DNA from 2 places in the Priestia sp. D3YE.R1 genome. Region 2 is predicted to be linked to the other one. Evidence: a T-box and tRNA genes for the amino acid it is inferred to sense, from the RefSeq annotation. Region 2 holds a T-box; the other holds one or more tRNA genes.
What was found. A T-box is a leader RNA that pairs with one kind of tRNA and senses whether it is charged. The one in region 2 lies ahead of ACOZIR_RS01160 (valine--tRNA ligase), so its partner is inferred to be a tRNA-Val.
Positions count from the first base shown of each region.

Region 1: it has a tRNA-Val gene. The T-box ahead of ACOZIR_RS01160 (valine--tRNA ligase) is inferred to sense a tRNA for this amino acid. The anticodon was not compared.

Region 1 is NZ_JBLTHW010000002.1:130,818-146,006, reverse strand. It holds gene ACOZIR_RS13085 (amino acid permease) at 1-718, shown strand, start outside; gene ACOZIR_RS13080 (copper homeostasis protein CutC) at 1,053-1,682, opposite strand; gene ACOZIR_RS13075 (DEAD/DEAH box helicase) at 1,747-3,192, opposite strand; gene ACOZIR_RS13070 (hypothetical protein) at 3,387-3,740, opposite strand; tRNA gene ACOZIR_RS13065 (tRNA-Val) at 3,880-3,951, opposite strand; gene ACOZIR_RS13060 (DsbA family oxidoreductase) at 4,082-4,699, shown strand; gene ACOZIR_RS13055 (arylamine N-acetyltransferase family protein) at 4,720-5,475, shown strand; gene ACOZIR_RS13050 (Lrp/AsnC family transcriptional regulator) at 5,504-5,953, opposite strand; gene ACOZIR_RS13045 (YitT family protein) at 6,126-6,746, shown strand; gene ACOZIR_RS13040 (DUF1349 domain-containing protein) at 6,785-7,396, opposite strand; gene ACOZIR_RS13035 (gluconate:H+ symporter) at 7,551-8,879, opposite strand; gene ACOZIR_RS13030 (NCS1 family nucleobase:cation symporter-1) at 9,150-10,676, opposite strand; gene gntK (gluconokinase) at 10,955-12,496, opposite strand; gene gnd (phosphogluconate dehydrogenase (NAD(+)-dependent, decarboxylating)) at 12,522-13,421, opposite strand; gene ACOZIR_RS13015 (MurR/RpiR family transcriptional regulator) at 13,572-14,417, shown strand; gene ACOZIR_RS13010 (GNAT family N-acetyltransferase) at 14,587-15,066, shown strand.
Region 2 is NZ_JBLTHW010000001.1:228,491-243,679, reverse strand. It holds gene minD (septum site-determining protein MinD) at 1-632, opposite strand, end outside; gene minC (septum site-determining protein MinC) at 635-1,318, opposite strand; gene mreD (rod shape-determining protein MreD) at 1,435-1,953, opposite strand; gene mreC (rod shape-determining protein MreC) at 1,953-2,834, opposite strand; gene ACOZIR_RS01200 (rod shape-determining protein) at 2,854-3,879, opposite strand; gene radC (RadC family protein) at 4,109-4,795, opposite strand; gene ACOZIR_RS01190 (Maf family protein) at 4,811-5,380, opposite strand; gene ACOZIR_RS01185 (SPOR domain-containing protein) at 5,491-6,573, opposite strand; gene ACOZIR_RS01180 (prepilin peptidase) at 6,692-7,447, opposite strand; gene ACOZIR_RS01175 (hypothetical protein) at 7,444-7,638, opposite strand; gene ACOZIR_RS01170 (DUF420 domain-containing protein) at 7,824-8,381, opposite strand; gene ACOZIR_RS01165 (bifunctional folylpolyglutamate synthase/dihydrofolate synthase) at 8,538-9,836, opposite strand; gene ACOZIR_RS01160 (valine--tRNA ligase) at 9,933-12,575, opposite strand; T-box leader at 12,658-12,902, opposite strand; gene ACOZIR_RS01155 (hypothetical protein) at 13,133-13,330, shown strand; gene ysxE (spore coat protein YsxE) at 13,342-14,391, opposite strand; gene spoVID (stage VI sporulation protein D) at 14,469-15,189, opposite strand, start outside.

The DNA.
Region 1 (15,189 bases), on a different contig from region 2:
ATCTTCTCAGCCTGAAAAAGCTATTACCATCGCGACCAATACCGTTATTTATCGCATTTTGTTTTTCTATTTAGGATCTATTTTTATTTTAGTAACCGTGCTTCCATGGAATTCATCAAGCCTAATGAAAAGTCCATTTGTATCTATTCTTGAATTAGTGAATATACCGGCCGCAGCTCAAATTATGAACTTTATTATTTTAACAGCTGTTCTTTCCTGTCTGAATTCTGGTCTATATACAAGTTCTCGTATGTTGTTTTCCATGTCTCAAAATGGTGATGCGCCAAAAAGCTTTTCAAAATTAAATAAAAAGGGCGTACCGGTTAGCGCGATATTAGCTTGTACAGTTATCTCGTACATCAGCGTCATCTTTAACTACATTTCACCGGACAAAATCTTTCTATTCTTGGTAAATGCATCAGGTGGCGTAGCACTTCTTGTCTATCTGGTTATTGCATTTTCACAGATTAAAATGAGAAAAAAATATGAAAAAGAAAATCCTGAAGCATTAAAAATTAAAATGTGGTTATTTCCTTACTTAACTTACGCTACAATCCTTGCCATCACTAGTATTTTTATTGCCATGGCATTTATTGATTCATTACGTTCCCAGTTCTTCTTAACTCTTTTAATTGCTGTACTCGTCGTAGGTTCTTTTTTCTTTCAGCGTACCAAAATGACGAGCGGCTTAGCAACAAAAGAAAATACATCAAAATAAAAGAGGTTGAGACATAACGAAATGAATCCAACCTAAAGATGAACAAATGAGATAGATGAGCTGGACTGCTTATTACACCGCAGTTGATTTCCGTGCAAGGCTTCGCTTTCCGCGGGCGGCCGCTGAGCCTCCTCGTCACTTGTGCTCCTGCGGGGTCTCATCTGTTCCGCTGTTCCCGCAGGAGTCTTCGCCTTGCCCTCCAATCACCTGCTAGAAGGAACGAAACAGATGAAACTATATTCACCATCAAAAAAACGAACCACGAATCAAACATATTGATTAGTGGTTCGTTTTTCACTTGAACTAAAATACTTTTGTTCCAGCCTCTTTTTATTTAACGAGATAAATCTCCTACAATTTTTGTTCCGTGTAATTCAGCTGCTTTTGTTTCTGTCATAACTTGACCCGCATTTCCTGCATGAATTCCTCCGCCGGGCAAAATAATAATACGGTCACCGGCGTATGCAATCAGTTCTCGAATCACCTGCAAGTTTTGAAGAGCAGATCCTTTCCCTCCCTTAGTTAAAATACGGTCTGCTCCCAGTTCACTAAGTACATCAATGGCTTTATATTTATCATGAAGTTCATCAAATGCCATATGAAACGTAACGCTTAAAGGACGAGCTTCTGTTATTAACTCTTTAGTGCGCCCGTAATCAATTTCACTTTCTTCTGTTAAAATACCAAATACTACTCCATTTATTCCAAGGTCTTTACATGCTTTAACGTCTTTTTTCATAATTTGAAATTCTGCCTCGGAATATACAAAGTTGCCGCTTCTTGGGCGAATAATCACATTGATATCTGTATCAAGATGTTCGCTTGCATATTGAATGGTGCCGTAACTTGGCGTAGTGCCTCCTTGACTAAGATTGTCACATAATTCAATGCGGTCTGCTCCTAGCTTTTCGGCTTTTTTTGCCTGCTCATATCCCTCTACACACGCTTCTTTTATGTACTTCATACTCTCAACTCCTTTATTGGCTGTATAAATAAAGCCCATCTTTAAAAAGATGGACTTCTTCCTGCTATTTAATCGCTTTATGAACTTTTAAATTCTTTCCTTTAATTGTTTTGTTTTTCATTGCTTGTAATACTTTGGGACCTTTTCCATTCAAAATCTCCACATACGAGACATTTTCTTGAATCGTAATAATTCCAATATCGTCTGCGGTTACTCCGTCTAATTTCGCAATTGTTCCTACAAAATCAACCGCTCTAATTTTCTTTTTCTTTCCTCCGTTAAAATACAGCTTCATAATGTCTTTATTTAATGACTCGCTTTTATCTTTTTTAACTTCTGGACGCTCATTGATTTTTTCAGTAAAAGCGGATGCTGCCTGCTGTACTTCTTCTTTGGAAGGAGGAGTGGATGTTGGAATTGAAAAACCGATATATTCTTCAATTTCCGATAGCATTCTCTCTTCATAAGGCGTTACAAATGTGATAGCTTTCCCTTTTTTACCCGCACGTCCCGTTCTTCCTGTACGGTGAACGTAGCTTTCTTTTTCTAGCGGAAGGTCGTAGTTAATAACGTGTGTGATATTATCAATATCAATGCCTCTTGCAGCTACATCTGTCGCCACTAAATAGCGGAATTTCCCTTTTTTGAAATCATTCATAACGTCAAAACGGTCTTCTTGCACCATTGCCCCGTGAATTTTATCACAAGGATACCCAAGATCATCTAAATCATCCAAGAGTGTATTTACCTGCTCTTGCGTGCGGCAAAAAATGATGCAGCTGTCCGGGTTTTCTACTTTAGTTACGGCTTTCAGCAGTTCAAATTTACGTTCATTTTCTACTGTTATAACAGAATGGTCAATCGTGCTTGTTGTTAATCCGTTCGCTTTGATTTCAACATCAACCGGCTTCTTCATATATTTGCGAGACAGCTCTTCAATATCTTCAGGAAGCGTAGCGGAGAAAAGCATCGTTACACGCTCACTAGGAAGACGTTGAATAATTGCTTCTACTTGGTCAATAAAACCCATATTCAGCATTTCATCGGCTTCATCGATAACCAAATAACGAATTTTCTCTAATGCAAGCGTTTCTTTTTCTATATGATCAAGCACTCGTCCAGGCGTACCTACAACAATATGTGTTTTTTGGTTTAACTCTACTTTTTGCTTAGCAAATGGTGATTTACCGTACACAGCAGCTGCTTTAATTCGCTTAAAACGGCCGATATTGGTAATGTCTTCTTTTACCTGTGCAGCCAGCTCTCGTGTAGGTGTTAACACTAACGCCTGGGGTTTATTTTCCTCCCAGTTAACTAATTCACACAGTGGAATACCAAAGGAAGCCGTTTTTCCACTCCCTGTTTGAGACTTCACGACCACATCTCTTTCTTCTAGCGCGATGGGAAGAACCTTGCTTTGTACTTCCGTAGGATGATTGTATTGCAGGCTAGAAAGTGCCTTAGCTACCTTATCGCTAAGACCATATTGACTAAAACTTCTTTGATTCATTTTGTACCCTCATTTATTTTAAATTAGTGATTATCTTTATCATGACCTGATGCACTATGTTTCATTATACTTTAATTCTTCTATACGCGCTCAAAATTTCAAATCACACAAGCCGCTTTTGGATATACACTCATTTTTGAATTCAAACTTATTTTCAGTTCATACACCTGTAATATAAAAAGTCAGTAAACTAACTAAGAAATAGTAAGGTAATAGTGAGCACTATCACTGGCTTGTTTTGGATATGTAGCATAATCCGTATAATCTATCCACTTGTATCTTTCTAATTTCCTTTCTAGCTTTTCACTAATTTCATCTTCAATCTCATGCATGAAAGCAACCGTTTCGTAAATGGTCATCCCAAATCGATTAGCTGCTTGGTGATGAGGAGAGTGTTCTTTGAGAAGTGTCAAAAACTGCGCTTTTGTTTCGGCCTGCTGTGCTAAACGATCTTCGACTCCTTCAATGAATTGATATAACATTCGTTTATTACTAGGAAGAGAAGCAATAATATCTCTTGCAAAAACCTCCATCATCTTTTCATTCATGGTCACTCCACCCTTCATCTTTTTATTCATTTTAAACGTAATGATTACGATTTACAATATAAAATTCTTTTTATATCTTGTACCTTCACTAAAGAAAGAGAAAAGCCGCTCTCTTATTAATAAGAAAACGGCTTTGGTATGAGCGATGAGGGATTCGAACCCCCGACCCCATCCCTGTCAAGGATGTATTCTCCCACTGAACTAATCGCTCGTGATATGTATTGACTATATTATAGAAAGAGTTATCTAATTTTGTCAACTATTTTTCTACAGTCCCCAAGTTGGAAGAACCGTCTTTACTTTTGATAAAATAAAAACATGCCGTAAAGGAGCGTGACGGGATGAAAGCACATGTTGAATTTTATTTTGATTTTGTCTGTCCACTATGTTTTCTAGCCACTAAGCCTTTAAGAGAAGCCAGTAAAGAACAAAAAGCTGAGATTGAATGGAAGCCTTTTGAGCTTTGTCCTGAGCCAGCCCAGCAAATGAAGCAAATAGAAGATTCTTTAGAGAAATCTTGGGATCAATTTATAGTGCCCTTAGCACAACAGCTGCACGTAGAAATGAAAATGCCGGACATGTCCCCAGTCCCGCGCACTCATTTAGCGCATGAAGGCTTTCATTTTGCTAAAAAACATGGTCAAGAAAGTGCCTATGTATATGCTGTTTTTAAAGCTTATTGGGAAGATGAAAAAGATATTAGCCAAATTGAAGTCTTAGCAGAAATCGCTGATTCTCTGCATTTAGATAAAGAGATATTTACGCGTATCTTAAAAGACCGGACGTTTGAACAAGTTCATAAAGATAGCTTAGCTCATGCTTATGAAGACGCTCATGTAACGGAGGTACCAACTTTAAAAATTGGCAGCCGCGTACTTCAAGGGTTTGCTTCTAAAGAAACAATCGAAAAAGCGCTGTTGCATGAACATTCTGCTAAGCTTGAAGACCGAGAGAAATGATTTACTAAGAGGTGCATTTGATGAATATTACTTATTATTTTAGTCGGTTTTTAGCTAAGAAACCGGATAGCCCAACGTATGAAAGCTTAGCTGCTTTACAGAACAAGCACATGCTTCATGTTCCTTTTGAGAACTTAGACGTTTTGTCTCAAACCCCTATTATCATTGATTTAGAACGGATTTTTCAAAAAGTAGTTGTGAATTTGCGTGGAGGATTTTGCTATGAATTAAACGGCCTATTTGGCTGGCTGTTAAAAGAAAGCGGATATGAAGTCTCTTACGTTTCAGCTACCGTCAAAAAACCCGACGGAACGTGGACAATTGAAGGGAGTCACGCTACAAACCTTGTGACGGTTGAAAATCAGTCTTACATCGTAGACGTTGGATTTGGAGATTCTGTTCGCAAGCCAATGCCTTTAAATGGCGAAGTAGTAAGAGATGTAAGCGGCTCTTATCGTATGACAAACGTTGCTGAGCATATGTATGATTTGCAGCGATGGGAAGATGATGTATGGAAAACGCTGTACCGTGTGTCTACGCTTTCTAAGAAACTGACTGACTTTACTCCTATGTGTGAGTTCAATCAAACGTCAGCCGATTCTCCGTTTGTACACAATCGTCTTGTTACTATCGCAACATCTACAGGGCGCATTACCCTCTCTGGTGAAACGCTAACTGTAACAGATGGTGGGAAAAAGACGAAAAGGAACGTTTCAGAAGAAGAAATACCTGATATTTTACAAAATCATTTTTATATTATTAAAGGATTTTATTAATATGTCCTTACACAAAAAAACCGGCCTCTTATGGGGCCGGTTTTTGTATAGGGGTAATCATCCTGTTTTCTACAGGCGACTTTAAAATAATTGAGGTATTCACATTTCCATAAGGAATCAGTTCATCCACGAGCATTCTAAGTCCATCCATTCCAGACACGGCTGCTTTGATAAAGTAAGAAACCGGCCCCGTTACGCGATGACATTCAAGCACGTCTTCATTTTGCTCAATAAAGTCTTCAAATTCCTCTGGTTTTCTTTTTAATTCGCTTACTTGAATAAACAGCTGTGTATCTCTTCCTAAAGCTTTCGGAGACACCGTAGCGCTGAAACGCTGAATCACTCCTCGTTCCTGAAGACGCTGCAGCCTTTCTGATACGCTTGGACGGCTAAGAGCAAGCTTTTTTGATAAATCACTAATCGTCATACGCCCGTCTCTTTGCAAAATAGACAATAATTGTGCATCGATTTGATCCATACAAACCTTTCCTTTCAAAATGAATATAATAAATAAAATCTTTATTCAAGTTGATAACAGAACAAGTATTATTTCCTTCATTTATACATGTGTTTTCTTTATTTAATATCCTATCATTAAAGTAGATAATTGAAAATGAAAATTCCGAAAAAACAAACAAAGGGGTTTATTTATGAAAAAAGTTTTATGGATTATTCTTGGATGTACGATTGCAAGTATTGGTGTTCTTATCTTGCGGCACTCTCACGTCGTGACGGGGGGAACAGCTGGTCTGTCTCTTAGCTTGTCATATGCCCTTCCTTTATCGTTTGCGGTGATCTTTTTTCTCATTAATATTCCGTTTTATCTCTTTTCCTTCTTTCAAATGGGATGGAAATTTACCGTCACAACTATAGGATCAGTGTCTTTGCTATCACTTCTCACTTCACTCGATCACTTGCTTCCTGCTTTTACACTTCCCAGCCTGATGGGTGCTGTTACGGGTGGACTAATTGCCGGTCTTGGCTTATCCATTTTATTTATGAACGGAGCTTCTCTCGGCGGTGCTAATATTCTCGCGTTATTCGCGCAGCGAAAATTCGGTTGGGATCCTGGAAAAGTGAATTTTTCATTTGATTTCCTTGTCGTGCTGTCGAGCATGTATTCAATTGGATTTTCAAAAGGAATTTTCTCTGTTATGTCCATTGCGATTACAGGGTTTGTCATAAGCTATTTCAAGCAAAAAATTGCTTTACACAATCAACCGACACCCACTGCTGCCACACAGCCTTTAGATAATGTGCTTTCTAAATAAAAAACACGATTTAGCTGTGACTAAATCGTGTTTTTCGTTTAAAGCTTTTCTACTTTTATAAAATCAAATTGGGCTTCATATCCTTCTCCTTGAGGACTACAAGCGTAAACTCCAACTTGAACAGGTTCTTTGGATGAGTGCAATAAGTGAGCGAGTCGGAGCTGAGTCCAGGAATCTCCATCACTTGAATAACAAACGGTGTAATCATCGTTTTTGCGCTGAATTTTAAAATAAAGCGCTGATTTGTTTTGAGTAAAATTTTGGCTGGACCAATCTGAGAAGCCCTGGTTGGTTACGACTGCTCCTAATTGGTTAGGTCCATCGGGATTGTATTCAACTGACGTTTTGATCCACGTATCTTTTGATACACGAATCATGAGACCTGCTTGATCGTAGCGATTAACTGGATATGTATGCACCTTGGTCATGATTTCAAAGTCGCCTTCTACTTCACGGTAAAGAAAGTGTCCATTGTCCGCTTCAAAGCCATAATGAGTACGCTGCCAAAAATCTGTTTTAGCGTCCGTTTTAATCACTAATCGATTCGTTTCCGTATCAATTTGAAATTGAGCTGGTGGACAATACCAAGAAACGTCTGAATCTAATTTTCCTTCTGAAAAGTTTGTGAAAAATACTAGTTGATTACTCACTCTCTGTCATTCCCTTCTTAGAAGCTATTGTTCTTCTATTTCTATTTTGCCATAATTTAACGAATAAATAAAATATTTTGATTATTTTTCTAGTAAATTCTTTTCTTTCATAAAAAAATAAGACTCTTTTACATAGAGTAAAAGAGTCTTATTTTTAGATTATTGCATTTAGAATAAGTGCTCCTGCAAAAGCAATAAAGGATAGAAGCGTTTCCAAAACAGTCCATGTTTTGAACGTTTCTTTTACTGTTAATCCTAAATACTCCTTCACCATCCAGAATCCAGCATCATTAACGTGAGAGAACATTAGTGAACCCGCGCCCGTAACGATAACCAGAAGTTCTAAGTTAACACCGGACATGTGCTCAATGATTGGTGAAACAATACCCGCTGCTGTTGTTAATGCAACTGTTGCTGAACCTGTAGCAATACGGATTAATCCAGCAATTAAAAATGCAAGTACCAGTGGTGATAGAGATAGATGTTCAGACATTTGACCAATCGTTGTACCTACTCCGCTATCGATTAATACTTGTTTGAAGCCACCGCCTGCACCAATAATTAAGACAATAGATCCTACAGGAAGCAAACATTCTTCCGTTAGTTTTTTAATCACATCTTTTGTCATACCTTGACGTTTTCCAAGCAGGTAAAACGCTGCAAAACAAGAAATTAATAGTGCAATCAATGGACTTCCTATTAGTTCTATAAATTTCACTAGGCCACTTGGCAATCCGTTAATAACAGGTGCTATAGCTGCTAAGACCATTAATAGAACGGGCAGTAAAATGACAAAGAACGAAACGCCTGTACCAGGAAGATCTTTTGATGTTGTCGTGATACGAATTAGATCAGGCTCTCCTTCTGGAACCACTCGTTTGTGAACCCATTTTGCAAAAACTGGTCCAGCAATAACTGCGGCTGGAATTGAAATGATTAACGCGTATAAAAGCACTTTCCCCGTATTTGCTCCGTAAATACTAATAGCTGCCATCGCTCCTGGATGAGGAGGAACGAGACCGTGAACAATTGATAATCCTGCAATAACTGGCAGAGCAATCAATAATATATTTTGTTTTGTTGTTTTATGAATCGAAATAACTAAAGGCAGTAAGATTAAAATTCCTACTTCGAAGAAAACAGGAATACCAATAATGAAACCTGCTACTAGCATTGCCCACGGCAATCTTTTCACACCGAATATTCTTACGAAATAATCCGCTACTTGCATGCCAGCACCTGAATCAGCCATCAGCTTACCTAAAATTGTTCCCAGTGCTAAAATTCCTACTAAGTGGCCTAAAACACCGCCCACTCCCGTTTCGTAAGCGGCAACAATTTTATCCATTGATAACCCAGAAGCAATTGCTAAAAACAAACTCGCAACCGTTAAACTGATAAACGCATGCCATTTAAAAACTGAAACACCTACAATAACAATAACAATTGCGACAACTGTAATAGCTAATAAGTATGCATCCATCTTGCTTTCCACCTTCCCCTTAAGTAAACGCTTTCTTTATGTAGCAAAAAAAGCTCTAAACCTGTTAATTTTTTAAAAAATAAGTTTTAATTATCGAAATCGTTTACATTAATTACATCAGAAAACGATTTCATCTTTTTATTACTTAAATTATATGAAAAAAAAATTCTTAAATCAATAAAAAAACTAAAAAAAATTTTATCAATTTTCTTCCATACAGTTTTAAAACATAAAAAAATCCAATCATGTTAATGATTGGATTAACCTTATTTATTTGGTGATGGTTGGATCAGCCGTTTGACTGTCAATAATCGGTTTTTCGCTTGTTTTTAACGTTATTTCTTCATATTCCCCCGGCGCTAATACACTTTTATCTCCTCTCATGAGATACGTGTAAGCGATGATAGAAATGAATAAACCAAATGTCCAGGCATTATCCCATAAAAAGCGCAGTTCAGGAATTAGTAAACCTAAAACGGGTATGGCTACGCCAATTACTAATGCATAAATACCGTTTTTATTAAAACCTGTTGAATAACTATAGCGACCGTTTACCTCGTATAAATCCTTTAATGCCATCTGTCTCCTTCTTACAAGCCAGTAGTCAGCAATGGCGATGCCGTCTATAGGACCAAGCAGCGCCCCATATGTTCCAAGCCAGCCGAAGATATAGTTCCCGAAATTAGACATGATGTACCATGGCTGAAGCAAAATAGCAAAGATACCGGTAACCAGTGCCCCCATGGCAAACGTTATTTTCTTTGGATTCAGATTCTCAATTGCACGGGCCGGCGCCACAATATTTGCTCCCACATTAATCGTTAAAGAAGAAAGCACGATAACGATTGTTCCTAAGAAAATGATAAACGGAGGGAATTTAGCTACTAACGCCACTGGGTCCCAAATTGCTTCTCCGAATATAACGATGGTTGCCGAGGTGACAGCAATTCCAATAAATGAAAAAATACTCATCGTCAACGGCAAAGAGAAGGTTTGCGCAACCATTTGAGATTTCTGACTTCTAGCATATCGACAAAAATCCGGGATGTTCAAAGCGAGCGTCGCCCAAAATGCAATGACTCCGGTTAAAGCAGGGAAAAATACAGCTAGAAATTCTCCAGTAGATGTAAATTTAGAAGGCGTAGATAAGATGGGGCCCCACCCTCCTGAGTTTGTATAAGCCCATATAAAAAGAATAATAGCTGAAATACCAATAACCGGAGCAGCAATCGCTCCTAATACTTTAATTGCTTGCGGTCCTTTATATGCCACTCCTACATTTAAAAGCCAAAAGAGAGCGAATACAATGGCTGTATGACCAGCTAAACCATTCCAAGATGAAAACGAAGCGCTTAGTAGTGTATCAATTGCTTCCGTTCCAATCCATGTATTAATTCCAAACCACCCAGCAGCCACAATGGCCCTAGCCAGTGCTGGGATATGTGCTCCTTTATCTCCAAACCACAGGCGGGCAAATACTGGATAAGGAATGCCAAACTTGGTTCCAGCGTGAGAATTAAGCAAAATAGGAATAAGAACAATCACATTTCCTAAAAAGATTGTACCAATTGCTTGCCACCAGTTCATTCCAAGCGTCATCATTCCGCTTGCCATTGTGTAAGCTGGAATACACAGACACATCCCAATCCAAAGCGTGGCAAAGTTAACTCCTTTCCAAGAATGTTCTTTCATCGTAGTAGGACGTAAATCTTCATTCCAAAGATCGCTGCCGCTCAGCTGATTGTGCGTCTCATCTGTGAGCGTCACAATTCCATCTTGCTCGATTTGTGTTTTCATCCATAAAACCCCTTTTCATAAAATAAGTTCATTTCAAAAAACAAATTTTATTTGAATTTTCTGAAATATAAAGGCGTTTGTGACGATTCCTTCTAGTATGTGATAAATACTAACGTTACCCCTTATTATATTTAATGCGAAACAGGGATACACTGGACAAATTGTAACATTATTTGAGGGAACTTTTATATATTGTGTAGTGTTAACTCTATTGGTTGTTAGATAACCTAACACACAAAAGATCATCGCCTGACAGCTTCAAGCGATGATCTTTAAACTTAATGTACGTATTTTTTTTGAAAAGCCGTAATGCTTGCGTATTCTTCTTTAAATAAGCGAGCCAAACGAATATAGATAGCCGTTAACTCTTTATATACTTCACTGTTTTCTTTGATTGGATAATGATGATTAGTCGCTCCAACCATATCGGAAACAACGTTTAATGAGTCAACTTCGCCAAGGCTATATAAGCCAAGGATAACTGCTCCTAAACATGAACTTTCAAAACTTTCCGGCACGGATACTTCTTGGTTAAAGATATCTGCCATCATTTGACGCCAAAGTGCGGAACGTGCAAATCCGCCTGTTGCCTGAATTTTTGTAGGCTCTCCAATTAACTCTTCAAGTGCCAATAACACCGTATATAAGTTAAAAATAACGCCTTCTAGTACGGCACGAATCATATGTTCTTTTTTATGATGCAGACCTAGGCCAAAAAATGAGCCTTTAGCATTTGCATCCCAAAGCGGCGCGCGCTCTCCTGAAAGGTATGGATGAAACAATAAGCCGTCTGCTCCCGGCTTCACTAAAGCCGCAATATCTGTTAATACTTCGTACGGATCTTTTCCAAGACGTTTAGCTGTTTCCACTTCCGACGCTCCAAACTGATCGCGAGCCCATCTGAAAATCATGCCTCCGTTATTTACAGGGCCGCCAATTACCCAGTGGTCTTCTGTCAACGCATAACAGAAAATACGACCTTTAGGATCGACTACTGGCTTGTCAGTGACTGCTCGAATCGCTCCGCTTGTCCCGATTGTCACCGCAACAACGCCTGGTTCAATTGCATTTACGCCTAAGTTTGATAATACACCGTCACTTGCACCTACAATAAAGGGCGTATCCGGAAGTAAATGCATGTCAACTGCAAGCTCTGGGTTTAACCCTTTTAACTGATGCATGGTTGAAACAGGAGTGGATAACTGATCGGTTGTAACACCTGCTACTTTTAGTGCTTCTTCATCCCACGCAAGATTTTTCAGATTAAACAAACCTGTTGCTGATGCAATCGAATAGTCGATAACATATTCGTTAAATAGCTTAAAGAATACATATTCTTTAATTGAAATAAACTTATGTGTTCCCTTCACTAATTCAGGCTGTTCATTAGAAAGCCATGTTAGCTTGGAAAGCGGCGACATCGGATGAATAGGCGTGCCCGTACGTAAATAAATCTCATGGCCATTGTATTCATTTTTAATTTTTTCCGTCCATTCTGCACTTCTATTATCCGCCCACGTAATACATTTTGTCAGCGGCTTTCCCTGCTGATCAACGGCAATAACACTGTGCATAGCTGAGCTGAATGAAACGCATAAAATATCCTCAGGTTTTACATCGCTTGTTTTTACAACCGTTTGAATGGTACGTACAACTGCTTGAAAAATTTCTTCAGGATCTTGCTCAGCCATCGCGGGCGTAGGCGAGTATAGTGGATACTCAATCCCATGGTTAGCAATGACTGTACCGTCTACTGAAAACAATACAGACTTTGTACTCGTTGTTCCGATATCTACACCTATTGCATATTTTTTGCTCATGCTGCTGTCCCCCTACTTTACTACTTTACTTATTTACAACACCGTGACCGCCGAATTCATTTCGAAGTGCTGCTACAACTTTTCCTGTAAATGTATCTTCCTCTAATGAACGATAGCGCATCATTAGCGATAAAGCAATAACAGGAGTTGCCGTTTGAAGATCAAGGGCAGTCTCTACGGTCCATTTCCCTTCACCAGAAGACTGCATGACTCCTTTAATACTATCTAGTTTAGGATCTTTTGAAAACGCATTTTCCGTTAGTTCCATTAACCAAGAGCGAACAACAGATCCGTTATTCCAAACGCGCGCTACGGCTTCATAGTCGAAATCAAACTGACTTTTTTCCAGAACTTCAAATCCTTCAGCAATGGATTGCATCATTCCATATTCTACACCATTATGAACCATTTTTAAAAAATGACCGCTTCCGCTTTTACCTGCATACATAAATCCATTTTCTACGCAAATATTATTAAAAATTGGTTCAATTGTACGGAATGCTTCTGCATCTCCGCCAATCATTGTACACGCTCCGTTTCTTGCGCCTTCCATTCCGCCGCTTGTCCCTACATCAAAGAAGTAAATACCTTTTTCCTGAAGATCGTTAGCACGTCGAACAGATTCTTTATAATTAGAGTTTCCTCCATCTATTACAATATCTCCTTCTGACAGAAGATCTTTTAGTTCTGTAATAACATTTTCCGTTACTTCTCCAGCCGGAACCATAACCCATACAACTTTAGGTGAAGAGGGAAGTTCATTGACTAACTCTTCAATAGTAAAGGCACCAGCCGCTCCTTCATTTGAAAGTTTTTCTACCGCTTCTTTATTCACATCATAAGCTACAACTTCATGATGGTTGTCCATTAAATTTAATGATAAATTATATCCCATTTTTCCTAAACCGATTAATCCAATTTTCATTTTACAAACTCCCTTTGAAAAAAAATTTCACATTACCTTCATTATACGAATTATTTTTCATTTTGCAATCGTTTACAAGAAAATTTTTTTCACACATATTTTTGTGCTATACTCTTTTTACTACTAAATTCGTGGAAAGGAACATCAGTTATGACGCAAAATTGCTTAGGAAAAATTCGTTCTCACTATGCTAGATTCAGTGAAAAAGAGAAAAAAATTGCAAATTATATTTTAGAACAGCCAGAACAAATTATTCACAGTACCATTAATGAAGTAGCAGACGATTTAAATGTAGCTGATGCAACGGTCTTTCGCTTTTGTAAACGAATTGGCTTCAAGGGCTATCAAGCGATGAAAATAGCGCTGGCTGCTGAAATTATGACACCCATTCAGCAGATTCATGAGGAAATTGCTGAAACGGATAATGAAAAAACGATCGCTGAAAAAATCTTTCGCTCCAACGTGAGAACGCTTGAGAATACATTACAAATACTAGAGGGCAATGCTATTGAAAAAGCCGTGAAACTTCTGATGAAGGCCGATAAAGTTCAATTTTATGGCACGGGAGGCTCTTCAGTCGTGGCTATGGATGCTTTTCATAAATTTGTGCGAACAGGAATTAAAACGTTTGCATTTATCGATTCCCACTTCCAGCTTATGTCAGCTTCTCAATTGACGAAACAAGATGTAGCGGTAGTAATTTCTCATTCTGGAACAAATAAAGACACGATGAACATTTTAAATACAGCAAAAGCGAACGGTGCCAAAACGATCGGGATCACGGGTTTTCCTAAATCTCCATTAAGTCAAAACGTTGACGTTTCTCTTTATACAAGTTCAGAAGAAACCGAATATCGATCTGAAGCTCTCGCCTCGAGAATTGGACAGCTAAGCCTCATTGATGCTTTGTATGTTAATGTAATGATTGCGAATAAAGACACCTCTAAACACTCGCTTGAAAAAGTACGCGATGCTATTGCTGAAACTAGAATTTAATGTTTCGCCCTTATATATTCTTCAACTACAACATCAAACAGAGCATAAAATATATGCTCTGTTTAGTGCCGTTCTTCACTTAAATTTTTCAGGTTTTCATTCTCATTTAACATTTTCTAAGTTGCTACATATGATAAAGCACAACTTTTAAAAAGTAGGTGAAGTGTGTATGGATATTATCTATCGCACTGCAAAACTAGATGATTATACAGAAGTAAATAAAATATTAGGGGAATCACTAGAACTCCACGCAAATGCGCTTCCTTCTATGTTTGATAACCAAATGGCTGTTTTATCTCCGGAACAATATCAAGCTACTCTTTATTATGCAACCATTGATATTCTTGTAGCTCAATATCGAAATCAAATTATTGGGGCGTCTGTTGTTGAATTAAAATATAACCCTCCCACCACATTAGCTCCTCTTTCCTATACAGCATACATCCAATATTTTGGTGTAAAAAAAGGCTTTCAAAATTACGGCGTAGGAAAAGGTCTTTTTTCTGCTACGAAACAGTGGGCTGTACAAAAAGGAGCAAGTGACCTCCAGCTTACCGTATGGGCATTTAACGAAAAAGCACGTGCTTTTTATGAAAGTCTTGGGCTGGAAAACTTAAGCTATCTTATGACTACTTCACTACAGCCATAAATCGTTCCATTAACGGAGGCTAGGCACGTATCTTCTACGTGCCTAGCCTCCGTTATTCAAATAAAAGACTAAATCATTTTGACGCGTTAATTTACGCAGCTTATATACATACTAAAAGAAGTT
Region 2 (15,189 bases):
GCACGAATAACATTTTCATCGTCAGCAACGATTCCAATTAAATCAACAGCCAGAAGCTGAGAAATTTCTTCCACGTCCAGCATGTCTCCATTTTTCATCATATGACTACGGATTCGGTTAATAACCAGTTTTGGAGATTCGATATCCTCTTGCTCCAATAATCCAATAATACGGTCAGCATCACGAACAGCTGAAACTTCCGGTGTTGTCACAACGAGTGCCTTATCAGCGCCAGCTACGGCATTCTTATAGCCTTGTTCAATACCAGCTGGGCAATCAATAACCACATAGTCATAGTCTTGCTTTAACTGAAGAACTAACTCTCGCATTTGTTCTGGTTGAACAGCTGTTTTGTCACTCGTTTGAGCAGCAGGAAGTAAGTACAAACATTCAAAACGCTTGTCCTTAATCAAGGCTTTTTGCGGTTGGCATCGACCTTCTACCACGTCTACAAGATCATAAATAATACGATTTTCAAGCCCCATTACAACATCCAAGTTGCGTAAGCCGATATCAGTGTCTACTAGACACACGCGCTTTCCAGCTAATGCTAGAGCAGTACCTAAATTGGCTGATGTCGTTGTTTTTCCAACTCCACCTTTACCAGACGTAACAACAATAGCCTCTCCCACTGTCAAATTCTCCTTTCTACCCTGGTCAAATTCGGTCTTAGATGCGGTAAAGCTTGCACGCGATCTATCACCATTTGATCATTATCATCTAAGTATGCACATTCCATTATATTCTCTTCCTTCTCACTGCGCTCTTCTTCTGATCGGGTAATGATATCAGCAATGCGCAGTTGTGAAGGTTTCATTAACGATGCAGCAATAACGGCGTTTTTATTGCCGCGATATCCTGCATGAGCAATCCCTTTTAAAGCACCTAATACAAATAAATTTCCTCCAGCTACAACGGTTCCTCCGGGATTTACGTCTCCGACTAGAAGCAAATCGCCTTCTACATGGAGAACCTGTCCTGAACGAACTACCTTTGTAACAGATACTAATTCACTTTCTTCTCTTACTCGGACTGCATCTTGCTTTAAAATAACGTTACTATCAATTTGTTTAACTACTAAATACTGATTTTCTTCTATGAGCGCCTTCAATTCGGTTTCCTGCTCTGTAGTTAAATAACGATTTCCGATTTTGACATACACTGTGACGATTTGATCGGCATCGCCATGCTTATTTGTCAAAAGCTTCGTCTTAAGTTCCGTCAAAAGCTCTGCAAATGAACATCTATCATTGAGATGCAACGTTAATCCATCTTTTGTTCCTTTAATTGTCACATTTTGTTGCTTTTGTTTATTCAAGACGCTCACCTCAACGAATATATAATTTCGACAGAGACTTACTCAATTCCTTTTTTTCGTTTCTTCAATCAGCATTTTTATCACATCACGAACGAGAAGCGTAATATATTTTCGGATCAGCGTTCATCGATAAATTTAGCGAAATATTGAAAACATCTTTGAAGCGGAAATGCAAAAATGAGTGCAAATATGGCATTTAAAATGATGGTTGCGTAAAATCGCTCTTGCAAGAAGCGACCAATGGTCATATCGGATATATTAATAATGCTATTAATGCCATATACATAAAACTCAATAATGGCTACAGCTAATAGCGACATGCAGATTACGATAAGCGTATTTTGCTGAAAAATCTTCATTAGTTTTGATACGATATAGCATACGGCCGGCAATCCAAGCGCGTATACTCCTAAGACATCCGTAAAGGCAATATCGTACATGAATCCAAGGATTACTCCATATAGCATCGCTTGCTTTGGATGATAATACACTGCCATAAAAGCCAGTACCACTACAACAAAGTGAGGCGATAGAATCCAGTCTCGCCATGGTGATGCCATGGCAACAAAATTAACAAAGATACTTTCAAACATAAAAACGACAAGCACGAGAATAGGAAGGACAAACCGCTTCATCAGTTAGCCTCCTCCGCCCCTAAATCGTCTTCAGCAGCGGGCGCACTTCTTTTAGCTACAACTACGTTATCTAAGTCATACAAGTCAGCAGCAGGTTTGATATAAGCTTTTTTTGTTAATCCATATTCATCAGGCTCAATTTTTGTGATAACGCCAATTGGAAGATTGCTAGGAAAAATGCCGTCTTCTTGTCCTAGACCGGACGTTACTACTTTTTGCTTTTCTTTAATATCAGCATCAAAAGGAATACGACGCATAACAAGCGCCTGTTCTTTATCATCATAGCCTTCAATTAAACCAAACACTTCTTTTTTAGCCTGAATTTTAGCAGATACACGGTTCGTACGATCTGATGAACTAATTAACTGCACAGTAGATGTAAACTTAGATGCATGCTTCACTTTACCAATCAGCCCTTCAGGAGTCATAACAGCCATATTTTCCTGCACATTATGAACCGTCCCTTTATCAATGGCAATTACCTCATGCCAACGGTCTGGATTACGAGCAATAACTGTTGCTTCGATTGGGTTGTATTGACTTAAATCCGTTTTTTTGTCGAGCTGTGCTCTTAATTTTTTATTTTCTTGCTGCAAAGCGTTGGCTTTCGTTTCTAATTGCATGCGTTCGTCTAAACGGGCTTTTAATACCTCGTTTTCTTCGTATGTACGCTTTAAGTCACCTACATTCTGAAAGAAACCCGCTACAAATTGTGCGGGTTCATTAAAGGTAGCCTGAACAAGACCAACCGTATCTTTGACAAACTGTTCAGGCCACGTTACATTTTTACGACCATTTAACGAAAAACCAATCAATGCCACTAATACAATAATACTGACCAATAAAATAACTAAACGTTTATTTAAGAAAAATTGTGGCACGATCTACACCTCTTAATATTTAGCGATATGAATCGCTTGTACGATTTTTAAATAAATCAATGTGTTCTAACGCTTTACCAGTTCCAATTGCAACACAGTCAAGCGGATCTTCTGCGATGACAACCGGCATATTTGTTTCTTCACTAATAACTTTATCTAAATTACGTAGCAATGCGCCACCGCCTGTTAATACAATACCGCGATCCATAATATCTGCCGCAAGTTCAGGTGGTGTTTTTTCTAATGTACTTTTTACTGAATCTACAATAGAAGCCACTGTATCTTTTAGCGCTTCTGCAATTTCTTCTGCTGAAATTTCGATTGTTTTCGGTAGACCTGTTAGTAAGTCACGTCCGCGAATTTCCATGTTTTCAATACCTTCTGGAATTCCGGCAGAACCGACTTCTACTTTTAATGCTTCTGACGTACGCTCACCGATCATTAAATTGTAATTCTTGCGAATATATTGAATAATCGCTTCATCCATCTCGTCACCAGCGATACGGATTGACTGACATGTTACGATTCCGCCTAAAGAAATAATCGCAACTTCTGTTGTTCCTCCGCCAATATCTACTACCATACTTCCCGTTGGCTCCCAAACCGGTAGATTGGCGCCGATTGCTGCAGCAAACGGTTCTTCAATTGTATACGCATCACGTGCGCCAGCCTGACGAGTCGCATCAATAACGGCACGTTTCTCAACAGCTGTAATGCCAGAAGGTACACAAACCATTACATACGGCTTACCCGCAAACAAACTTTTTGTTTTTTGAGCTTGATTGATGTAATATTTCATCATCGTCGCAGTTGTTTCGTAATCTGCAATAACTCCATCTTTCATTGGACGAAGGGCTACTACGTTCCCAGGTGTACGACCAATCATATTTTTTGCATCGTTACCTACCGCAACGATTTGTTTTGTATCAGTTTGCAAAGCCACAACAGACGGCTCACGCACAACAATTCCTTTTCCTTTTACATAAACGAGCGTATTTGCAGTACCCAAATCTATTCCAAGGTCTCTAGTACCGATTCCAAACATGTGTCTCTTCCTTTCTCTTACCAAAATGCAAAGGTAAAAATTCCATAATTCAATTTCTTCATTTCATAAGTAACATTTTTTATTTTCTATACTTTTTTCATAGATGTCAACGCCAAATATTGTATGATAAAAAGTCATACTTTGTCTATTAATAACGAATGATTGTAAAGAACTTGTCATTTAAAATCATGACTACTATTATAACCCAAGGATTTTAAAAAGCATAGCCTTACATGTATCCTTTTTCTTTTAAACTAATATATTTTCGATCCCCGATAATTAAATGATCTAACAATTCAATTCCTATGATAAATCCGCACTCTTTTAAGCGCTTCGTTACCTCTATATCTTCTCTGCTGGGAGTAGGGTCGCCGGAGGGATGATTATGAATACAAATAAGAGATGCAGCTGAACGGCGAAAGGCTTCTTTAAATACTTCTCTTGGATGGACAATAGATGAATTGAGGCTTCCGATAAAAATGGTTTGCTTGTGGAGAACTTGATTTTTCGTGTTGAGGTATAAACAGACGAAATGCTCTTGGGACAGCACGCGCATTTCTTCCATCACATAATTAGCTCCGTCTTCAGGGCCATGAATGGTATATCGCTGACTAGATTTCCGCTGTACAATCCTCTTGCCTATTTCAATAGCCGCTATAATTTGAATCGCTTTTGCAGGTCCGATACCTTTAATATTCATCATTTCATCAAGCGATGCATGCTGTAAAAGTTGAAGACCTTCAAAATGCGTTAATATGCGATTGGACAGCTGAAGAACAGATTCATCTTTGGTTCCAGTGCGCAGTAAAATAGCAATAAGCTCGTGGTTAGAAAGACTAGAAGCACCCATTGCCACAAGGCGCTCTCGAGGTCTTTCATCTTGAGGAAAATCTTTAATTAGCAATGATTGATCCAATTTCGTCACTCCTTTTTAGTAGACGAAACCGTATTGTTTTAGCTCACGTATTGTTCGGGAGAGCGGCAAGCCCACCACAGAGAAATAGTCTCCTTCAATTTTCTTAACTAGCGCAGCACCGAGACCTTGAATTCCATAAGAACCAGCCTTATCCATAGGCTCTCCTGACTCTACGTACTGTACGATTTCATCTTGTTCAATCGGCCAAAACTCTACATCAGTTTGTTCATAAAACGTATGAACTTTTGCATTTGATACGAACGCTACTCCTGTTAACACCTGATGTTTTTGACCTGACAGCATCGTAAGTGTTTCAATCGCTTCTTGTTTCGTTTTTGGCTTTCCTAAAATACGATTGCCATATACGACAACTGTATCGGCACCTAGGACCATATCCTCTTTAAAATGCGAAGCGACGTCCACTGCTTTTTGCCTAGCTAAATCCATTACTACCTCGGACGGAGTGTATGATGGATTGACGATTTCTTCAATTGTACTAACGTGAACGGTAAAGGGAATGTGAAGCTGCTGAAGTAATTCTTTTCGACGAGGAGAGCCTGAGGCTAAAATTAATGTTTGTTTCATACATCTCACCTTTGCATTTTGATTTTAAAAAGAAGGACACACCGTTATTTTAGCAATTTCATCTCGAAATGACAATAAACAAGTGAGGCAGCATTACACTACCTCACCTGTTAAGACGTTACAAGGCTTTCATACTGCTGAAGAGCTTTTAACACGTATCGCTGAGCAAGCCAAGCATCTTTACTGCTTTGATTGTCTTCATATGAAGAAAGAGAAGCCGCAGCCTTTTGAAGGGTGCTCATCATGGTTTTAATGTCTCCATTTGATGCTTCTTTCTGAACTTTTGTCAGCTCTTTTTTCAGAGATTTGATATCGGCTACCCGCTCTCCTTCAATCGCTTTAACAGATTGATCTAAAAGATTAGCCATAAACGGCTGCGCTGTTGTTATAACCGTTTGATCTTTTTTCCCTAATTCGCTAGTGGGCTTAATTTCATAAGACTTTACATATACATCTTTACCTTGTTGTTTATACGTGTTACTAAGTGCCTTCGCTTTTTCTTCTCCAGTGGCAGCACCAACGACAAGAGAATAGGTTTTAGGTGAAAAGATCTCGCCTGCTTCGTTCTCTTCTTTCCATTTATCCATTGCTTTATTTGCAGCAGCTTTTGATGAAAAAGCACCTGCTTGTACAATGTAAAAGGAAAAGGGTTCTAAAGTAGAAGCAGCAGCTGACGTATCTTTCGACTCCTGTTCGTTTTTCTTTTCAGCTTTACCAACACTTTCAGTGGCAGACGCTGTTTGGGCAGCTTTTTCTTCTTTCGTACGCTCACTCGTTTGTGCTTTTCCTACAGGCTGTTCGCTTCCCGTCATCATTTTCACACCAACCATACCGATGCCGCTGCCTATTCCGACTGCTAGCAGTACAATCAGAGCCGTTCGTTTGATCACACCGCCGTTTACCGTTTTAATCGAAACATTTTTAGGATGTAATCGCGGCTTTTTCTTTTTTTCATTTCTTACATCTTCAATAAACACCACTTTATTTTCTTCCACATGAGAATCTTTGGATGCCGGCTCCGGAAGAACCCACGTAAATTCGTCTTTTTCGGGCGCTTGTTCTTCCTTTTCATCCTTGGATTGACCATTGATTTTAATTGAAATCTTTCGTTCCTGCTTGTCCACTGCCCCACCGCCTTTAGTTAACGTAGTCTTAGTACCGGTTGCAAGCTGAGGTAAACCGACATAAAACATACACTTTTTTCCATGCTATCATAGAAGAAAAAAAAAATAACAAGACATTTGTCGTCTTGTTACAAAAGGTTTTCGCTATTTAGTTACAGAAATTTCAAATTTGTCGAAGACTTGAAGCTCAATAAAAATAGCTGCTAACATACCAGTCTATCAATTCGTTTCCATGAAAATAAGCAGCGATTGTCCCTATAAAAATAAAAGGAACGAAAGGAATTGGTACACCTACCTTTGCCTTTTTCATTAATAACGCTCCTATACTAACGGTTCCGCCTATTAATATAGCTAAAAAAAGCGATAGTAAAACAAGCTTTACTCCAAGCACAATACCAATCAAACCATACAATTTAATATCTCCTTCTCCAAGGCCTCCTCTGCTGAGAAATGCGACTAGAAAGAGGAGAAAAAATGCTATTCCTCCTCCCATTAAGGAATCACTCCACGAAGTTAATGGAATGAAAAGACGCTCAAGAAGAAAGATAGGCAAAAAGAAAAGCAGCACCTTATTCGGGACAATCATATAAGCTATATCTGAGACAACTATAATTGTTAAAAAAGAAACAAAGGTTAATATGACAATCAGTTCTAACGTCATATTTAATCTAAAAAAAGCATATACAAATAAACTTCCTGTCGAAAATTCTACGAACGGGTAGATGAAGGAGATTTTTTTGCGACACATACTACATTTTCCTGCATTTTTAATGTAGGAGACTATGGGAATTAACTGCTGTGGAGAAAGACCGGATAAACAGTGTGGACAATGAGATCTTGGAGATAAGATAGATTTTTTCTGAGGAATTCTAAGACCTGCTACGTTATAAAATGAACCTAGGGTGATACCTGAAACAAATAGATAAAGGTAAATTAAACTCATACGACTCCTTCCATTTCAGGATTACAGAATACTAACTGTAGATTTTCTTTTGAATGGGGCAATGTATCTTTTCCTTTTAAATAACTGCCAATAAATGGAATAAGAAAAGCTGCTAGAAGACCTATTACGATAACCAGTATGATCACTTGCATTAGAGAAAGTCCTTTATTCTCCGTTGACAGTTTATCCATTTCTACACCTCTCCTTTATTGATTAGTATCAAACAACTCCTTCATTACTAAACTGAATCATAATACCCATAAAAGTCATATTTTGTATGCCTCCTTCCTTAAAACACACCTTTTATAGGTAATAAGGATTATATCACTAAAAAACAAAAACAGCATAAAAAAACGTCTGCAAAAGCAGACGTTTTTTAATAGTAAGGAGCCATAAATAAGTAGACAATTACACCTGTAAGACTTACATAAAGCCAGATTGGCATTGTCCATCGCACAATTTTTTTATGTTTTTCAACTTGCATTGTCCAGCCCCACACAAGTGCAAACAGTGCCAGCGGAACAATAATCGCTGCTAGAAAACTGTGTGTGATCAAAATAAAAAAGTAAATGGGACGAACGATTCCTTCTCCACCGAACGTAGCTGTTTCTGTGGAAATGTAGTGGAACGTTAAATATGAAACTAAAAAGAGCAGTGTGGAAGTGAATGCTGCTAAAATAAAACCTTTATGAGCATTAATATTTTTCCTGAAAATTGAAATCAACGCTGCAACTAAAAAAATAAACGTAAAACTATTCAAAATAGCATTTAACCGTGGAAAGATAGTCAAATCAAAACTTACTTTTCCTTGATAGCCAATATTCGAAAAGAATAGCAGTAAAATAATAACATTCGCTATCACTGAAAAGGTAAGAATAATACCGGTAAAGTTTTTATTACTTTTCGGTACAATTTTTTCATTATTCTTACTCATGTTAACAATCTCCTTATTTAGTGATGTACATGTTTATTATATATCACTTACCTAGGGGGTGAAAGTGACAATACTTTGAACTTAGTGCTTACTTATTATCCGTATCCCTTCCTTACATTATGTTAAAAGCAGCAAGATTTCACTTGCTGCTTTTGCTCAGCTGAGAAGAAAAGCCCGCACTTCTGATATAAAGTACAGAGACCCTGTAATCACCACCATGTCTTGTTCACCTGTCGCCTTTTCCTTTACGTAAGCAATTGCTTTTTTCCAATCCTCGTCCATATGCTTATTATGATGAGTACTCATCTCATAAAGCTCCGCGGCTGCGCGAGCACGAGGAAAGTCAAAGGACGTAAATGTAATACTTGTAGCGATTGTTTCAAGTTCTTGGACCATTCGATCAGCGCTTTTATCATTTAAACAGCTGAAAACTAAATGAATGTTTCGATCTTCATAATGAAGGCGTAAAGTAGATAACAAGCTATCAATGCCTTCTGCATTATGAGCCCCATCAATAATCGTTAAAGGATGCTCATTTACTATCTCAAAGCGGCCGTTCCACTTTGTATGCTGAATCCCTTTTATCATTTGCTCATTGGAGATAGAAAGCTTTTTCTTTTCTTTTAAATAACAAACGGCCATCACAGCCAAAGCTGCATTTTTAACTTGATGATAGCCAAGCATATTTAATTGCAAGTGTTCAAATGTACCATACGGCGTTTTTAACGTAAAGCCTTCTCCATTTGCTACGGGCTCATAGTTTTCAATTTTAAATTCTTTTCCTAACACAAATAACGGAGCCTGCTTCGAATTTGCCTCTTCTGTAATGACGTCGAGCGCCTTTACCTGCTCCGCACCAGTAATAATAGGGACTTCTTTTTTAATAATCCCCGCTTTTTCTGCTGAAATTTCTTCTACCGTATCACCTAGTATCGCCATGTGATCAAATCCAATGTTTGTAATAACACTCACCATAGGATTCACAACGTTTGTTGAATCATATCGTCCCCCAAGACCTGTTTCAAACACAGCATAGTCAACTGAATCATGATAGCCGAAATAAAGAAAAGCCATGATTGTAATCACTTCAAATTCCGTTGCTGACCCTAAGTCCGTATGTTCTAGTCGCTCCACTACAGGCTTTACTTCCTGAACAAGAGCGGTCATTGCTTCATTTGAAATAGGCTGTCCATTCACGCTAATCCGCTCATTAAATGTTTCGATATAAGGGGAAGTAAACGTTCCAACTTTATACCCTGCTTCTTCTAACATGTTTCGCAAATAAGAAACAGTAGAACCTTTACCATTCGTCCCAGCAACATGAATAGCATTTATATTTTGCTGCGGAAAATCAAGCTGCTCTAGCATCCATTCCATTCGTTCTAACCCCGGCTTGATTCCAAAGCGAAGTCTGTTATGAATCCAATCAAGCGCTTCTTCATATGTCGTTATCATCTTTTATTCACCTTTCTTTTCCATCGCTATTATTATGTAAAGAAAAAGCGTCGCTATACAAGCCACGCTTTTTCTGTTCATTCATTAACCCATTGATTATCCGCGTAATTCAGCAATACGAGACTGAACAGCTTCACGTTTTTCAACGTAATCTTGCTCTTTTGCACGCTCTTCTTCTACTACTTTAGCAGGCGCTTTTGCAATAAAGCCTTGGTTGTTTAATTTCTTTTGTACACGCTCTACTTCTTTGTTTAACTTGTCGTATTCTTTTTCTAAACGTGCGATTTCTTCTTCGATATTAATTAAACCTTCAAGAGGTAAAATTAATTCTGCTCCTGTTACAACAGCACTCATCGCTTTTTCATCTAATGAAACATCGGTTGAAATCACAAGCTCACTTGGATTACAGAAACGTTCTACATACGCACGGTTCTTTTCAAGCTGGCTTTGAATATTTTCATCTTTAGCTTTAATAAATAATTTTACTTGTTTGCTCATCGGCGTGTTCACTTCAGCACGAATATTACGAACAGCACGAATAATATCTACAAGTAAACGCATATCGTTAGCAGCTTCTTTATCCGAAAGCTCAGCGCGTACTTCCGGCCATTTAGCTACTGTAATTGATTCGCCTTCATGCGGCAAGCTTTGCCAAATTTCCTCAGTAATAAACGGCATGAATGGATGTAAAAGTCGCATTGTGTTATCAAGTACATAAGCTAAAATTGAGCGAGTTGTCTTTTTAGCTGCTTCATCTTCTCCGTAAAGAGGAAGTTTAGCCATTTCAATGTACCAATCGCAGAAATCATCCCAAATAAAGTTATAGAGAATGCGTCCAACTTCACCGAATTCATATTTGTCAGCTAATTTTGTTACGTGCTCAATCGTCTCATTTAAGCGCGTTAAAATCCATTTATCGGCAACGGACTTTTCGCCTGATAAATCAAGCTCTTCAAATGTGATGCCGTCCATGTTCATTAATGCAAAACGAGAAGCATTCCAAATTTTATTTGCAAAATTCCACGTCGCTTCGACTTTTTCAAAGCTGAAGCGTAAATCTTGTCCCGGTGAGCTTCCTGTCGATAAGAAGTAGCGAAGAGAATCTGCACCGTATTTCTCGATTACTTCCATTGGATCTACGCCGTTACCAAGTGATTTACTCATTTTACGACCTTCAGCATCTCGTACAAGACCGTGAATAAGTACATCGTCAAACGGACGTTTACCCGTAAATTCAAGACCTTGGAAAATCATACGAGATACCCAGAAGAAAATAATGTCGTAGCCTGTTACAAGCACATTTGTTGGGTAGTAGCGTTTGAAATCAGCTGCATCCACATCCGGCCAGCCCATTGTTGAGAACGGCCATAGCGCTGAACTGAACCATGTGTCTAATACATCTGAATCCTGTTCCCAGTTTTCGATATCTGCTGGAGCCTCATGATCTACGTATACTTCTCCAGTTTCTTTGTGATACCAAGCTGGAATGCGGTGTCCCCACCAAAGCTGACGCGAAATACACCAGTCGCGAATATTTTCCATCCAGTGTAAGTATGTCTTTTCAAAACGATCAGGTACAAAGTTGACTTTTTCTTCTTGTTTTTGAAGATCTACTGCTTTATCTGCTAACGGCTGCATTTTTACAAACCATTGAGTTGATAAATAAGGTTCGACAACGGCACCGCTTCGTTCACTGTGACCTACTGAATGCATGTGGTCTTCAATGTTGAACAATACGCCGTCTTCTTGAAGGTCTTTAACAATTTGCTTACGGCAAGCAAAACGATCCATTCCTTCATATTTACCTGCTTTGTCATTCATCGTACCGTCTTGATTCATCACTAAAATACGCTCTAAATTATGACGGTTTCCAATTTCAAAATCGTTCGGGTCATGAGCAGGCGTAATTTTCACCGCACCAGAACCGAATTCCATATCAACATAATCATCGCCTACGATTGGAATTTCACGCCCTACAATCGGAAGGACAACCTTTTTGCCGATTAAGTGCTTATAGCGATCATCTTCAGGGTGAACAGCTACAGCCGTATCTCCTAGCATTGTTTCAGGACGAGTTGTTGCGATTTCAATATGTCCAGAACCATCTGCCAACGGATAGCGCATATGATAAAACGCACCTTGTACATCTTTGTAAATAACCTCGATGTCTGAAAGAGCTGTTTTTGTAGCTGGATCCCAGTTAATAATATATTCTCCGCGATAGATTAATCCTTTTTTGTAAAGCGTTACGAATACTTCACGCACTGCTTTAGAAAGACCTTTATCAAGCGTGAAGCGCTCGCGTGAATAGTCCAAGCCAAGTCCTAGCTTCGACCACTGCTGGCGAATAAAGCTTGCATATTCTTCTTTCCATTTCCACGTTTCAGCTACAAAGTTTTCGCGGCCTAAATCGTAGCGGCTTTTCCCTTCGCTGCGAAGCTTTTCTTCTACTTTTGCCTGCGTTGCAATCCCCGCATGGTCCATGCCGGGAAGCCATAGAACGTCATAGCCTTGCATGCGCTTCATACGCGTTAAAATATCTTGTAACGTTGTATCCCAAGCGTGGCCTAAATGCAGCTTGCCCGTTACGTTTGGGGGTGGAATTACAATTGTATACGGCTCTTTTTCAGGGTCATTTGTTGCTTCAAAAAACTTCCCGTCTAACCAATACTGATAACGATTTTCTTCAACGGTTTTTGGATCATACTTCGTTGGAAGAGTCACTTCTTTTTCAGACATAATGTATACCTCCATAATATAAAGTTTCAGTCTTTAGAAACTGTGTAAACCTTTTATAAACATAAAAAAACTCCTTTCCTAATAAAAGGACGAAAGGAGTTGATTTCGCGGTACCACCTTTTTTTATAGACGTATCCCGTTTGATAAGCCTATACACTTCATTTCATAACGGTTGATTAACCGGCTTTTTCTACTGAGCTATGCAGCTGTTCAAAAAAGCTACTCATAGGCGACATTCCGAGTGCACATTCTTAAGAAATCTCACAGCAGCTGATTCCTCTCTCTGAAAGACGAACATCCCGTACTCTTCCTATTCACTGTATTTATGTATGAATTTCTCTTAATTATACTATATGAAAAAATGTTGAATCGTCAATAATCTTCTCCATTTTTTTACGATAATATTCATAATTTTTTTGTCCTGCTCTTTATTTTTTCATTCACTCGCTAAATTTGGAAATAAAATGAAGAGTTCACTCAAAAAAATGGCACCATTTCTTTCTTTTTTCATATACTGACTTTAACCTGGGCACGTGGATTGAAAGGGGCATGTACAAATGAAGAAACGAATAAATGTAAATTCGTATCAGCTGCAGCGGTGGCTCAAAACAGCAGGAGCGGCTTGTGGACAGTTTATTGTTCCTTTAACAATTTTTCAAGGTATACGTACACTATTTTTCCCTACAACCTTTGATGTACTGTTGTTGGCACTGCTTGCCATACTAGCGGTTGCTTTATATTCGGACTGGATTTAAAAACCCAAGCGCTATTCGTTCGCTTGGGCTTGTGCAGCTGCTTCCGCTGCCATTTTTTTTTGCTGATCTACTTCAAATATTTTAATGTTCAGCTGTTCAATGTTTTTCGTCAGCCAGTATGCTCGAATAAATGACTGCATATGTTCAAGCTCCGTTTTACTTTCTTTATGCTGCCTATATTGAACGATACACTGATACAAGGGTTCTGGAAACGCTAAATAACTGTGTAAAAGCAGCCGTTCCTCTTCTCTGAGAGCAAAATGTTTTTCATACGTGCTAAACCACTCATAGCTGTCATAGGTAGTTACTGGGTACGTGCGAAGAGTACGGAAATAAAATGAGACCAAATCATAAATCGGTGAAGCATCTTTTGCATGTTCAAAATTAATAAAAAAACCATTTCCCCGTTCGTCATAGATAAAATGTTTAGCCGATAGCTTTCCATGAGAAGTAACCAGCCGGATTTTTTCCTTTTCTTCCATTTCATCGTTCCACTGATCGAGCTTTCCAAAACCAAATTCAAGCGCTCTCGTCATTTCGTAATAAAATGTACAGTAATGCAATTCAAACGGGGACATATAAACTTTTTTCTCGCATTCTACTACGTATTGCTTCAGCTCTTCCTGACGTTTTTCCCACGTTTCTTTCATCGATGTATAATGATTTTCTATATCTTCTTTTTTCACTTCTACTTCCTGCGCCGAAGCGCCGTGAAGCTTAGCAAGCTCTTGAAATAATTTATGATATCGAATATCACGCTCTTCGGTTGGGTTATTTGGGAGCCACGGCATTAAGTAATATGAGCCGCTTTCATCTGAAACAATCGGCTGAGAACGTTTCGTTTGATAAATAGGGACAAAGCCCATCCACCCTTTTTGATACACGTTCTGCAGCTTTTGAATGAAGTTCTGATTTCGTTCTTGATGATTCGTCATTTCTTTAAGCGCAAACACGCCGGTTTTCGTATAGACTTTTTTTACTTTTCCGTAGTCTTCGATAAAGTCAACATCTAAGTCATATTCTTTTAACAATACTTTGTAGTCTGCTACTGTCCGCTGCATCTATATTCTCCTTCCTCGTAAAAAATAAAGAAAACAGTTAAGACATTATATGCGTCAAAACTGTTTTCTTTCCGACTTTAACGAACGGGAATATTTAAGATGCTTCCTTCTTCCAGCTCATATTCATCTTCTAAATTATTCACTCGTAAAATGTTTTGTACATTCGTATTATAGCGGTTTGCTATCGTATCAAGCGAATCTCCGTCTTGAACAATACAAAGCTTCCACGTTGAAAAAGCTTCTTCTTCCCGCGAAAAGAGCTTTGTTAAATAAAGGGCGTTTTCATTTCGTCCGCTTTCATTTTCTTCTTTACGAAATTCAACAATAATCTTTTCCTCTTCTTGCTCAGCTTCTTCTTGCTCAGCCTCTCGTTGAACGTCAGCATACGTATTCAATTCACTAGCTTGCGATTCTTCTAAACTTTCTTGCTCTTGACGAAGCTGAAACAGCTCAATCACATTGTCTTCTCTTTCTTCCTCGATTTGTGCCTCTTTTTTCACTTCGACTTCAAATGGTTCGTATGCTTCCTCTTCATATTCTACGGCCGGCTCAGCACGAGATTCTTTTTTAAATACAGATGAAAAGTAACTAGGAGGCTCTTCTGAATGATCTTCTTCAATAGCCTCTGCCTCTAAAGGTGCAGGAGCTTCACGATAGCTTACGTCAAACTCTTGCTCCTCTTGTTCCTCTTGTTCCTCTTCTTCTTGAGCAAAGTTTTCAGTATATACCTCTTCAGTATCGTCTGCTTCTTCATAGGAGACGATGTGCTGTTCTTCCGCAAACTCTTCCTCTTCTTCT